4 regions of the Streptomyces sp. NPDC029159 genome follow, and region 1 is predicted to be linked to each of the others. Evidence: riboswitches for the same ligand, from Rfam matches in the RefSeq annotation. Region 1 holds a riboswitch; each other region holds the start of a gene.

Region 1 (3,226 bases):
GCAAGCCCCGCGGTGAGCTGGCCAGCGGCCCCAACAGCCAGTGGGCGTACGCCACATTGGCGCTGGGCTCGGCGCTCGCGCTGTTCATGTATCCGCACTCGATCACCGCGACGCTCTCCTCCCGCAGCCGCAACGTGATCCGCCGCAACACCACGATCCTGCCGCTGTACTCGCTGATGCTGGGCTTCCTCGCGCTGCTCGGCTTCATGGCGATCAAGGCGGGCACGGAGACCCACGGCAACGCCCAACTCGCCATCCCGCAGCTCTTCGCGGACATGTTCCCGAGCTGGTTCGCGGGCGTGGCGTTCGCCGCCATCGGCATCGGCGCCCTGGTGCCCGCCGCGATCATGTCCATCGCCGCGGCCAACCTCTTCACCCGCAACGTCTACAAGGACTTCCTCAAGCCCGGCGCCACGCCCGAGCAGGAGCACAAGGTCGCCAAGCTGGTGTCGCTGCTGGTGAAGGTCGGCGCGCTGGTCTTCGTCCTCACCATGGACAAGACCGTGGCGATCAACTTCCAGCTGCTGGGCGGCATCTGGATCCTGCAGACCATGCCGGCGCTGGTCGGCGGCCTGTTCACCCGCTGGTTCCACCGCTGGGCGCTGCTGGCCGGCTGGGCGGTCGGCATGGTCTACGGCACGCTCGCCGCCTACGGCGTGGCGAGCCCGACGCAGGCGCACTTCGGCGGCTCCAGCGCGGAGATCCCCGGCATCGGCCAGATCGGCTACATCGGCCTGACGGCGTTCGTCCTGAACGTCGTGGTGACGCTCGTCCTCACCGTCGTCCTGCGCGCCCTGAAGGCCCCCGACGGCGCCGACGAGACCAGCCCCGGCGACTACACCGCCGACGTCGGCGACCAGGGCGTCACCCCGGACCTGCCGCCCGCGGCGGCGGACGTTCCGGCGGGGCGCTGAGGGCGCGGACACGCCCGGCTGCCTCCAGGTCGCCGCTTCCCTCACGGGAGGCGGCGACCTGTTTTTTCACCTCGGCGCCCGGCTTTCCCAGGCGTGGAGCGGATCATCGCCCCGAACCGACAGCCACCGACCGCTCACTAGATATGGGGGTGCGCCCAAGACCCCACCACCACATGTATGCTCGTGCTCGCTGTCGCCGCAGGGGAATCCGGTGTGAGTCCGGAACTGTCCCGCAACGGTGTACGAGAGCGCAGATATCCCACGATGTCGACCGGCCCGGCCGGTGTGCGCCCCCGTCAGTCCGAAGACCTGCCGATGGTACGTCCGCGCCACCCTGGCCCGGGCGTCGAGATGTCCGGGCCCCGAGGGATGGGCCGGTGGACGCCGCGCGGGCCGCCGCGCGCCCGGGTGCGCTGTGCCGCCGGGCGCCGCCCGTTCGACCGTCCGTCGCGCCTCCCTCCGGCCCCCGCCGAGTGAGGGAGAGCACCACGTGACCACCGCGCCACCGCAGTCCGCGACCGACGCCGAGGCCGCAGCGCTTGAGACGGCCACGTTCCCCGCCGGCGTCCCCGGCCAGGACCCGCCCGGCACCGCCCTGCTGCGCACCCTGACCGAGCTGACCGCCGACCTGACCGCCACCGACCCGGGCAAGGTCGCCGCCGCCGCGCTCCGCGGCCGCCACCCCGGCTCCGACGAGGCGGGGCTGCGGGAGCTGGCCATCGACGCCGCCGCCGGTCTGATCGGCGACGAGCCGCAGTACTCCAAGCTCGCCGCCCGGCTGCTCACCCTCGCCATCGCCGAGGAGGCCGCGGGCGAGGGCGCCACGTCGTTCTCCGCGTCGGTCGCCACCGGTCACCGCGAGGGCCTGATCGCCGACTCCACCGCCGCGTTCGTCGCCACCCACGCCGCGGAGCTGGACGCCCTCGTCACCCGGGCGCTGGCCGACGGCGCCGACGACCGGTTCGGCTACTTCGGGCTGCGCACCGTGCACTCCCGCTACCTGCTGCGCCACCCCACCACCCGGCAGGTCATCGAGACCCCGCAGCACTTCCTGCTCCGGGTCGCCTGCGGGCTGGCCGAGGACGACTCGGCGCGGGCGCTGGCCGACGTCGCCGAGCTGTACCGCCTGACCAGCTCGCTGTCGTACCTGCCCTCCTCCCCCACCCTCTTCAACTCCGGCACCCGCCACCCGCAGATGTCGTCCTGCTACCTGCTGGACTCGCCGCTGGACGAGCTGGACTCGATCTACGACCGCTACCACCAGGTCGCCCGGCTCTCCAAGCACGCCGGCGGCATCGGCCTCTCGTACTCCCGTATCCGGGCCCGCGGTTCGCTGATCCGCGGCACCAACGGGCACTCCAACGGCATCGTGCCGTTCCTGCGGACGCTGGACGCCTCCGTCGCCGCGGTCAACCAGGGCGGCCGGCGCAAGGGCGCCGCCTGCGTCTACCTGGAGACCTGGCACGCGGACATCGAGGAGTTCCTGGAGCTGCGCGACAACACCGGCGAGGAGGCGCGGCGTACCCACAACCTGAACATCGCGCACTGGATCCCCGACGAGTTCATGCGCCGCGTCGAGGCCGACACCGGCTGGTCGCTGTTCTCCCCCGCGGACGCGCCGGAGCTGGTCGACCTGTGGGGCGACGAGTTCGACGCCGCGTACCGCAGGGCGGAGGCCGAGGGCCGCGCCACCAAGCAGGTCCCGGCGCGGGTGCTGTACTCCCGGATGATGCGGACGCTGGCGCAGACCGGCAACGGCTGGATGACCTTCAAGGACCACGCCAACCGCACCGCCAACCAGACCGCCGAGCCCGGCAAGGTCGTCCACTCCTCCAACCTCTGCACGGAGATCCTGGAGGTCACCGACGACGGCGAGACCGCGGTCTGCAACCTCGGTTCGGTCAACCTCGCTGCCCACCTCGGCGACACCGCCGCCGGGTGGGAGAACGCGATGGACTGGGAGCGGCTGGACGCCACCGTCCGCACCGCCGTCACCTTCCTCGACCGCGTGGTGGACATCAACTTCTACCCGACCGAGCAGGCGGCGGCCTCCAACTCCCGCTGGCGCCCGGTGGGCCTGGGCCTGATGGGCCTCCAGGACGTCTTCTTCCGGCTGCGGCTGCCGTTCGACTCGCCCGAGGCACGCGCGCTGTCCACCCGGATCTCCGAGCGGATCATGCTCGCCGCGTACGAGGCGTCCGCGGACCTCGCCGAACGGCACGGCCCCCACCAGGCGTGGTCGGCGACCCGCACCGCCCGCGGCGTGCTCCACCCCGACCACTACCCGGACGCCGAGCCGCAGTGGGCGGACC
Region 2 (3,226 bases), on a different contig from region 1:
GGTTGCGTACTCGGGGTGCGGCCGGGCGCCCGCCCCGGTGCTGCGGGGCGGCCGGCCGACCGGTCTCCGGGGCCGGCCGGACACCGCCCCCGGCCCGGCCGATTCCGGCCTCCGTGCCACCGGGCCCACGCCACAGCCAGCGTGCCATGCCACCCGTACGGCGGCACTCCGGAGCGGACGGCGGGCGGGCCGGGCGTTTTCCCGTCCGCTCCCCCGGTTTCCGCCCGTCGCGCCGTGCGGTGCGGGAGAATCGGCCCATGCTGACAGTGGGTTCCGTGGTGCTGGGGGTCTCGGACGTGCGGCGGGCGGCGGCGTTCTGGGGCGAGGCGCTGGGCTATGTCCCGCGCGAGGAGATCGAGGACGACTGGGCGGTCCTCGTACCGGCCGCCGGACACGGTGTGCAGGTGGCGCTCGGCCACAGCGTGACGCCGGTCCAGGAGCGTCCGCGGGTCCATCTGGACCTCTATGCCTCAGACGCCGCCGACCAGGCCGCCGAGGTCGAACGGCTGGTGGCGCTGGGCGCCCGGCGGGTGGCGTGGGACCTCGCACCGGACGACGCCGACTTCATCGTCCTGGCCGATCCGGACGGCAACATTTTCTGCGTCATCGACACCGGGCGGGACTGAGCGGGACAGGCGGGCCGGCGGCCGCGCGGAACGGGCCGTACGGCAGGATCAGCGCGGCGGCGGAGTAGTGGGCGTGAGTTGCCGCCGTTCGGCGCGTGCGGCGTTTCCCGCCCTCGCGCATTTCATGCAAGCAAGAGCCGTGTCCCACCTCACCATCCGGATGGCGGACGCCCCTCCACCACGGCGCCGGTCGGCCCGTAGGGTGACCTGTGCAGCTGGTTCGCCCCGTCCGCCAGGCGGGTCGTCGTAAGAGGGAACCCGGTGGGAATCCGGGACTGCCCCGCAGCGGTGAGCGGGAACGACCGCCGTCATACGCACTGGGTCCACAGGGCCCGGGAAGCGACGGCCAGTAGGTGTCCTCCTCCGGAGGATGTGCCCGCGAGTCCGAAGACCTGCCAACTGCCCGGGTGCGCACCCCGCGTGCCCGGACATCCCGGTGACCTCGTGGGCGGGTCGGCGTACACATACCAGGCGGAGGACCGCGCCGTGCCGCGCGGGGTCACTTCCGTCCGGTCCGTCACCCCTTCGCGCTCCGTCCCGTCGCCGGGATCTCAGGGATTCATCTCGCGAAGGAGATCTCCGTGACCACCGAGTCCGCAGCCGCGGCAGCACGGGCCACCGTGTACGGCTACCCCCGTCAGGGACAGCACCGGGAACTGAAGAAGGCGATCGAGGGGTACTGGAAGGGCCACGTCACCGCCGACGCGCTGCGCGCCACCGCCGCCGAGCTGCGCCGCACCAACTGGCAGCAGCTGGCCGACGCCGGGATCGGCGAGGTCCCGACCGGCGACTTCTCGTACTACGACCACGTCCTGGACACCACCGTCATGGTGGGCGCGATCCCCGAGCGGCACCGCGAGGCCGTCGCCGACGACGCCCTGGACGGGTACTTCGCCATGGCGCGCGGTACGCAGGACGTCGCGCCGCTGGAGATGACCAAGTGGTTCGACACCAACTACCACTACCTGGTGCCCGAGCTGGGGCCGGACACGGTCTTCACGGCCGACTCCGGCAAGCAGGTGGGCGAGCTGACGGAGGCCCTGGCGCTGGGGCTGACGGCCCGTCCGGTGCTGGTCGGCCCGGTCACCTATCTCCTGCTGTCGAAGCCCGCCCCCGGGGTGGCCGCGGACTTCGACCCGCTGACGCTGCTGGACCGGCTGCTGCCGGTCTACGCCGAGGTCCTGGCCGATCTGCGCGCCGCCGGTGCCGGGTGGGTGCAGCTGGACGAGCCCGCGCTGGTGGCGGACCGTACGCCCGCCGAGCTGACCGCCGCCGCCCGCGCCTACCGTGAGCTGGGCGCCCTCACCGACCGGCCGAAGCTCCTCGTCGCCTCCTACTTCGACCGGCTCGGCGACGCGCTGCCGGTGCTGGCGAAGGCGCCGGTGGACGGTCTTGCGCTGGACTTCACCGAGTCCGCCGCCGCCAACCTCGACGCGCTCGCCGCGGTCGGGGGGCTCCCCGGCAAGCGGCTGGTGGCCGGTGTCGTGAGCGGCCGCAACATCTGGATCAACGACCTGACCGCGTCGCTGACCACCCTCGGCACGCTGCTGGGGCTCGCCGACCGGGTCGACGTGGCGGCCTCCTGCTCGCTGCTGCACGTCCCCCTCGACGCCGCCGCCGAGCGGGACATCGACCCGCAGATCCTGCGCTGGCTCGCCTTCGCCCGCCAGAAGTCCGCCGAGATCGTCACCCTCGCCACGGGCCTGGCCCGCGGGACCGGGGCCATCGCCGCCGAGCTGACCGCCAACAAGGCCGACCTGGCGTCGCGGGCGAACTCCCCGCTCACCCGCGACCCGGCGGTCCGCGCCCGCGCCGCCGCCGTCACCGACGCGGACGCCCGCCGCTCCCAGCCGTACGCCGAGCGGACCACCGCCCAGCGGGCCCACCTGGGGCTGCCGCTGCTGCCGACGACGACCATCGGCTCGTTCCCGCAGACCACCGAATTGCGCACCGCGCGGGCCGACCTGCGGGCCGGGCGGATCGACACCGAAGGGTACGAGGAGCGGATCCGCAACGAGATCCGTGCGGTGCTGGCGTTCCAGGAGAAGGCCGGGCTGGACGTCCTGGTGCACGGCGAGCCCGAGCGCAACGACATGGTCCAGTACTTCGCCGAGCAGCTGACCGGCTACCTCGCCACGCGGCACGGCTGGGTCCAGTCGTACGGCACCCGCTACGTCCGGCCGCCGATCCTGGCCGGCGACATCTCCCGCCCCGAGCCGATGACGGTGCGCTGGACGACGTACGCGCAGTCCTGCACCGAGCGGCCCGTCAAGGGGATGCTGACCGGTCCGGTGACCATGCTGGCCTGGTCGTTCGTCCGCGACGACCAGCCGCTGGGCGACACCGCACGCCAGGTCGCGCTGGCGCTGCGCGACGAGGTCGGCGACCTGGAGGCGGCCGGTACGTCGGTCATCCAGGTCGACGAACCGGCGCTGCGCGAGACCCTGCCGCTGCGCGCCGCCGACCACGCCGGGTACCTGGCCTGGGCCACGGAGGCGTTCCGTCTCTCCACCGGCGGTGTCCGGCCGGACACCCAGATCCACACGCACATGTGCTACGCCGAGTTCGGCGACATCGTGCAGGCCATCGATGATCTGGAC
Region 3 (3,226 bases), on a different contig from region 1:
ATATCGGGAGGGACCAGAACACGATGAGGCACCGCAGTGTCGCCGATCTGATGACGCCCGGCGCCGTCGCCGTACAGCTCGGCACGGCGTTCGGTGAGATCGCGCGGCTGCTGGACGAGTACGACATCAGCGCGGTACCGGTGGTGGACGAGGCGGGCCGCACGCTCGGCGTCGTCTCCGAGGCCGATCTGCTGCGACGGCACATCGACCGGACACCGTCGAACACCGCCGCCTCGCTCATGACCAGCCCCGCCGTCGTGGCGCGCCCGCAGTGGAGCGCGATCCGGGCGGCCCGGGTGATGGAGGAGAAGGGCGTCAAGCGCCTGCCGGTGGTCGACGAGGAGGGGCTGCTCATCGGCGTGCTCAGCCGCGGCGACCTCGTCCAGCTCTTCCTGCGGCGCGACCGCGCGATCCAGGAGGAGATCCTGGAGGACGTGCTGACCCGCACGCTGAACGTCCCGCCGTCCGCCGTCACCGTGGAGGTCTCGGACGGCACGGTCACGCTCAGCGGCACCCTCGCGCGCCGCAGCCTGGTCGTCGTGGCGGTGCGGCTGTGCGAGAGCGTCGACGGCGTCGTCGAGGTGATCAACCGCCTCACCTACGAGACGGACGACCGCGCAGTCCTGAAGAGCCGGGAGCCGGTCGAGCCGCCGGAGCCCGTCTGACCTGAGACGCCCCCACCCGCCGCGGCAACCGCCCGGCGGGTGGGGGTGGACTTACTAGGACGTCCAACTATATCTTCGGGGCCAAGGCCCGCGGTGCAGGGAAGCCGGTGTGAATCCGGCGCGGTCCCGCCACTGTGACCGGGGAGTACGCCCTTCGGCGAGAGAAGGCCACTGACGGAGGAAACACCGTCGGGAAGGCCAAGGGCGCGCGCAGATCCGGGAGTCAGGATACCGGCCGCGGGGTGTTCCGTGTTGTCCACGAGGATGGAGCAGACACGCATGGCACCGGTCCGTTTCCACGACCCAGGTGAACCGGCGCGCCGAGCGGCGGCAGCCGCCCGAAGGGCTTGACGCGGCGCTCGTGACGGCGCCCGGCGGCGCCCGCCCCCGCGCGACGCCCCCGGCCGCACCCCGACCCCGCGACGGCCCCGGCCATCGTGTCCCGCGGTATGCCGTGCCCGCACCCCACCGGGTGCGCCCCCGGCCTGCCGCGCCCTCCCCGGATCGCACCTGACGAGAGCAGGCATCTCATGGTCCGTGAACTGACGCACTTCATCGGCGGCGCCCCCGCCCCGGGCACCTCGGGGCTCTTCGCCGATGTCCATGACCCCAACACCGGGCAGGTCCAGGCCCGCGTCCCGCTCGCCGGGCGGGCCGACACCGAGCGGGCGATCACCGACGCCGCCGCGGCCCAGCCCGAATGGGCCGAGTGGAACCCGCAGCGGCGCGCCCGCGTCCTGCTGAAATTCCTCCAACTCGTCGAAGAAGAACGGGAACAGCTCGCCCGGCTGCTCTCCTCCGAACACGGCAAGACCGTCGCGGACGCCCACGGCGACCTCCAACGCGGCCTGGAGGTCGTGGAGTTCGCCGCCGGGATCCCGCATCTGCTCAAGGGCGAGTTCACCGACAACGCCGGCCGCGGCATCGATGTGCACTCGCTGCGCCGCCCGCTCGGCGTCGTCGCCGGGATCACCCCGTTCAACTTCCCCGCGATGATCCCGCTCTGGCAGGCCGCACCCGCCCTGGCCTGCGGCAACGCCGTCATCCTCAAGCCCTCCGAACGCGACCCGTCCGTCCCGCTGCGGCTCGCCGCACTCTTCCTGGAGGCCGGTCTGCCGCCCGGCGTGCTGAACGTCGTCAACGGCGGCAAGGAGGCGGCCGGCACCCTCCTCGCCGACCCCCGCGTCCAGGCCGTCGGCTTCGTCGGCTCCACCCCGATCGCCGCCGACGTCTACGCCACCGCCGCCCGCCACGGCAAACGCGCCCAGTGCTTCGGCGGCGCCAAGAACCACCTGATCGTGATGCCCGACGCCGACCTCGACCAGGCCGTCGAGGCGCTGATCGGCGCCGGGTTCGGCTCCGCGGGCGAGCGCTGCATGGCCGTCTCCGTCGCCGTCCCGGTGGGCGAGGAGACCGCCGACCGCCTCGTCGCCCGCCTCAAGGAGCGCATGGGCACCCTGCGCATCGGCACCTCCGACGACCCGGACGCCGACTTCGGCCCGATGGTCGGCCGCGACGCCGTCGACCGGGTGCGCCGCTACGTCGACATCGGCGTCAACGAGGGCGCCGAACTCGTCGTCGACGGCCGTGGCTTCACCCTCCCCGGCCACGAGAACGGCTTCTTCGCCGGCGCCTCCCTCTTCGACAAGGTCAGCCCCGCCATGCGGATCTACCGCGAGGAGATCTTCGGCCCGGTGCTCGCCGTGGTGCGCTCCGCCGACTACGAGGAGGCGCTGCGGCTGCCCAGCGCGCACCCGTACGGCAACGGCGTCTCGATCTTCACCCGGGACGGCGACACCGCCCGCGACTTCACCCGCCGCGTCGACACCGGCATGGTCGGCGTCAACGTCCCGATCCCGGTGCCCGTCGCGTACCACACCTTCGGCGGCTGGAAGCGGTCCGGCTTCGGCGACCTGAACCAGCACGGGCCCGACGCGATCCGCTTCTACACCCGCACCAAGACCGTCACCTCGCGCTGGCCCTCCGGGGTCAAGGAAGGCGCGAGCTTCACCCTGCCGACGATGGGATGAGGGCGATGACCACCACCCTCACCAAGGACCAGCTCGCCCTCGCCGAGGTCACCCTCGACTTCACCGAGGAACACCTCACCCCGCACGCCGTCGCCTGGGACCGCGACAAGCACTTCCCCGTCGACGTCCTGCGCCGGGCCGCCGGACTGGGCCTCGGCGGCATCTACGTACGTGAGGAGTACGGCGGCTCCGGGCTGAGCCGCGCCGACGGCGTCGTCGTCTTCGAGGTCCTGGCGACCGGCTGCCCCTCCATCGCCGGATACCTCTCCATCCACAACATGGTCGCCTGGATGATCGACCACCACGGCGACGCCGCCCAGCGCGCCCGCTGGCTGCCCGGTCTCTGCGCCATGGACGCACTCGGCAGTTACTGCCTCACCGAACCGGGCGCCGGCTCCGACGCCGCCGCCCTGCGCACCCGCGCCGTCCGCGACGGCGACCACTACGTCCTCACCGGCGTCAAACAGTTCATCTCCGGCGCCGGCACCTCCCACGTCTACATCGTGATGGCCCGCACCGGCGGCGAGGGGC
Region 4 (3,226 bases), on a different contig from region 1:
CGCCCGAAGTACCCCTGCGCGCTCATCTCGCCGACCGGTCTGCCGAGCAGCACCACCTGGCTGCTGCGGTCCCCGCCGGGCTTGAGCAGCACCGGGTTCATCAGCGCCGACGGCTCCACCCGGGCGGCCGCCGCCTGCATCGCCTGCGCCCGGCCGATCTCCGCGCCGTCCCGCGTCACGAACGAGTTCAGCGACATGTTCTGCGCCTTGAACGGCGCGACGTCCACGCCCTGCCGCACCAGCCAGCGGCAGATCCCCGCGGTCACCACGCTCTTGCCCGCGTCGGAGGTGGTCCCCGCGATCAGCAGCCCGCCGCCGGTCATCCGGTCCTGCCCTTCCGCCGGGCGAGGGCCGGGCGCACCGCGCCCGCCAGCAGCCGCCCGGCCACCGTCGTCGTGAGCGCCAGCACGCTCACCCGGCGCGAGAGGCGGACCGCCCGCGCGATGTCCTCGGTCGCGACGGGCCGGCCCGCGCCGTTCAGCCGCGGCCGGTGCTCGACCCGTCCGCCGTACGCCAGCGTCCCGCCGAGCCGTACGCCGAGCGCACCCGCGAACGACGCCTCCACCGGGCCCGCGTTGGGGCTCGGATGGGCGCCGCCGTCGCGCCGCCAGGCCCGTACGGCGCCGCGCCGGTCCGGGGCGGCGAGCACGGTGAGCGCGGCGGTCAGCCGTGCGCCGGGCCATCCGGCGACGTCGTCCAGCCGCGCCGAGGCCCAGCCGAACCGGCGGTGGCGGGGCGACTTGTGACCCACCATCGCGTCCAGGGTGTTCACCGCGCGGAACGCCACCAGGCCCGGGACGCCGCCGACGGCGCCCCACACCAGCGCGCCCACCACGGCGTCGGACGTGTTCTCCGCGACCGACTCGACGACCGCCCGCGCCATCTGCGGCCCGTCCAGCGCCTGCGGATCGCGGCCGCACAGATGCGGCAGCCGGCGGCGGGCCCGGTCGAGATCCCCGGCGGCCAGCGCCTCGCCGACGGCCCGCGCCTCCCGGCCCAGCGAGGTGCCGCCCAGTACCGACCAGACGGTGGCGGCGGTCAGCGCGGTGGCGGCGGCGGTCCGTGCGGGGGAGGGGACGGGTGCCGCGCCGCGCACCGCGCGCGTCAGCAGCGCGGCACCGGCGGTCGCGCCGCCCGCGCAGAGCAGGGTGTGGACGGCGCCGCGGCCGCGGTGGTCGCGCCAGAGCCGGGCCTCGACGGCCGCCGCGCCGCGCCCGAAGGCGGCCACCGGATGGCCGCGCCGCGGGTCGGCGGCGAGCAGATCACCGAGAAAGCCCAGGGCCGCACCGCACGCGTAGGTGGCGTGTTCGGCACGCATCGGATCAGATCGCCGTCGCGCCTCGAAGGGTGGGGGACGGGCAGGATCTGACGGGGCGGCCGGGCATGGCGATATGTCCTCACTCAGGGTCCGCGCCCTGGTTCGACGTGACGGCGACAGGAGTCTCCTGGCTCCCCGGATCGGCGTTTCCCCCGGCCTTCCGGCCCTGGCGCGCGCCCGTCGGGCGTGCACGAGGCGGACCGTGGCCTTCGTCGGAGGAACGCTCCCCGGTGACAGTGGCGGGACCGCGCCGGATTCACACCGGACTTCCTCTGCTGTCGCCGATTGGCGTGGGAAGTCCACCACGCCCCGCCAACCCCGTCAACTCACCCGTGACCTGCGATGCCGTGGTATCGCGTGGCCTGTGGCAGAGGCCACAGAAACCGTACGGCGCCCGGCCACCGCGGGCTGCGGTGGCCGGGCGCCGTACGTGCGCCTGCCGGACGGATCAGGCGGCGACGATCAGATAGATGCCGTACGCCACCGCGGCCGCGCAGACCGCGTACGCGGTGAGGCCGCCGATCCGCGCGCCGACGCCGGGGGCACCGGCGTCCGCGGTGGCCGTCGCACCCTCGGCGCGGGTGCGGGCCGTGCCGACGATGCCGACCGTGAACAGGCCCACGATCCCGACCGTCACCACCAGGGTGACGCCGAAGACCTGGCCGAGAGCTGCCCAGTCGATGCTCATGCTGCGGTTCCTCAGATTCGGGCGGTCAGCCGGCGGCTGTCGCGGTCTTGGCGCGCGGGGCGCTCGCGGCGGGGGCGGCCTCCGCGCCCTCGGCGGGGGTCAGCGACCCGGCCGGGGGAGGGGTGACCGTCTGGAGGGCCGCGGTGACCACACCGGGCGGCTCCGTGACCTCGGTCTCGTTGACGTTGGTGTGGTCGATGGGCTTGCGGCGGGAGGCGGCCCAGATGGCGCCGCAGATGCCGAGCGCGAGGATCGCGACGGCGGTCACGCCCCAGTCACCCTGGTCGGCCAGGAGCGCGGCACCGGCGGAGACCAGGCCCGCGGCCGGCAGCGTCAGGCACCAGGCGACGACCATCCGCACCGCCGTCGACCAGCGCACCACGCCGCCCTTGCGGCCCAGACCCGAACCCATCACCGAGCCCGAGCAGACCTGGGTGGTGGAGAGCGCGAAGCCGAGGTGGGAGGAGGCCAGGATGGTGGCCGCGGCGCCGGTCTGGGCGGCGAAGCCCTGCGGCGGCTGGATGTCGGTGATGCCCTTGCCCATCGTGCGGATGATCCGCCAGCCGCCCAGGTAGGTGCCGAGGGCGATGGCCATACCGGCCGAGGCGATGACCCACAGCGGCGGGTCGGCGTGCGGGGCGACCACACCGCCGGTGATCAGCGCGAGCGTGATCACACCCATCGTCTTCTGGGCGTCGTTGGTGCCGTGCGCCAGCGAGACCAGCGCCGCCGAGGCGATCTGCCCGGCGCGGTAGCCCTTGGCCGTCTCCTGCTCGTCGCGGCCCCGGGCCAGCCGGTACGTCAGCCGGGTCGCGGCCATCGACGCGATACCGGCGACCACCGGGGCGGCCACGGCCGGGATGAGGACCTTCATCACGACGGCGCCGCCGTGCACACCGTCGGTGCCCACGGACACCAGCGTGGCGCCGATCAGACCGCCGAACAGGGCGTGGGAGGAGCTGGAGGGGAGGCCGGCGAGCCAGGTGAGGAGGTTCCAGACGATCGCGCCGACCAGACCGGCGAAGATCACTTCTGGTCTGATGCCGGCGCTTTCGTCGATGATCCCGCCGGAGATGGTCTTGGCGACCTCCACGGACAGGAACGCGCCGACGAGGTTGAGGACCGCCGACATCGCCACCGCGATCTTGGGTGTCAGCGCGCCGGTGGAGATGGTGGTGGCCATGGCGTTGGCCGTGTCGTGGAAGCCGTTCGTAAAGTCG

Evidence for each region. Region 1 has a riboswitch for cobalamin ahead of ACZ4U4_RS08270 (ribonucleoside-diphosphate reductase subunit alpha). Riboswitches for the same ligand answer to the same signal wherever they lie in the genome.
Region 2: another riboswitch for cobalamin. It lies ahead of metE (5-methyltetrahydropteroyltriglutamate--homocysteine S-methyltransferase); the one in region 1 lies ahead of ACZ4U4_RS08270 (ribonucleoside-diphosphate reductase subunit alpha).
Region 3: another riboswitch for cobalamin. It lies ahead of ACZ4U4_RS13255 (CoA-acylating methylmalonate-semialdehyde dehydrogenase); the one in region 1 lies ahead of ACZ4U4_RS08270 (ribonucleoside-diphosphate reductase subunit alpha).
Region 4: another riboswitch for cobalamin. It lies ahead of ACZ4U4_RS20900 (cobalamin biosynthesis protein); the one in region 1 lies ahead of ACZ4U4_RS08270 (ribonucleoside-diphosphate reductase subunit alpha).

The regions. Positions count from the first base shown of each region.
Region 1 covers NZ_JBVHWT010000003.1:280,997-284,222, reverse strand. The annotation lists gene mctP (monocarboxylate uptake permease MctP) at 1-914, shown strand, start outside; cobalamin riboswitch at 1,088-1,245, shown strand; gene ACZ4U4_RS08270 (ribonucleoside-diphosphate reductase subunit alpha) at 1,405-3,226, shown strand, end outside.
Region 2 covers NZ_JBVHWT010000006.1:199,261-202,486, forward strand. The annotation lists gene ACZ4U4_RS15215 (VOC family protein) at 258-626, shown strand; cobalamin riboswitch at 826-1,040, shown strand; gene metE (5-methyltetrahydropteroyltriglutamate--homocysteine S-methyltransferase) at 1,208-3,226, shown strand, end outside.
Region 3 covers NZ_JBVHWT010000005.1:226,615-229,840, forward strand. The annotation lists gene ACZ4U4_RS13250 (CBS domain-containing protein) at 24-665, shown strand; cobalamin riboswitch at 740-919, shown strand; gene ACZ4U4_RS13255 (CoA-acylating methylmalonate-semialdehyde dehydrogenase) at 1,196-2,695, shown strand; gene ACZ4U4_RS13260 (acyl-CoA dehydrogenase family protein) at 2,692-3,226, shown strand, end outside.
Region 4 covers NZ_JBVHWT010000010.1:210,078-213,303, forward strand. The annotation lists gene ACZ4U4_RS20895 (cobyric acid synthase) at 1-323, opposite strand, end outside; gene ACZ4U4_RS20900 (cobalamin biosynthesis protein) at 320-1,318, opposite strand; cobalamin riboswitch at 1,440-1,590, opposite strand; gene ACZ4U4_RS20905 (hypothetical protein) at 1,767-2,006, opposite strand; gene ACZ4U4_RS20910 (inorganic phosphate transporter) at 2,032-3,226, opposite strand, start outside.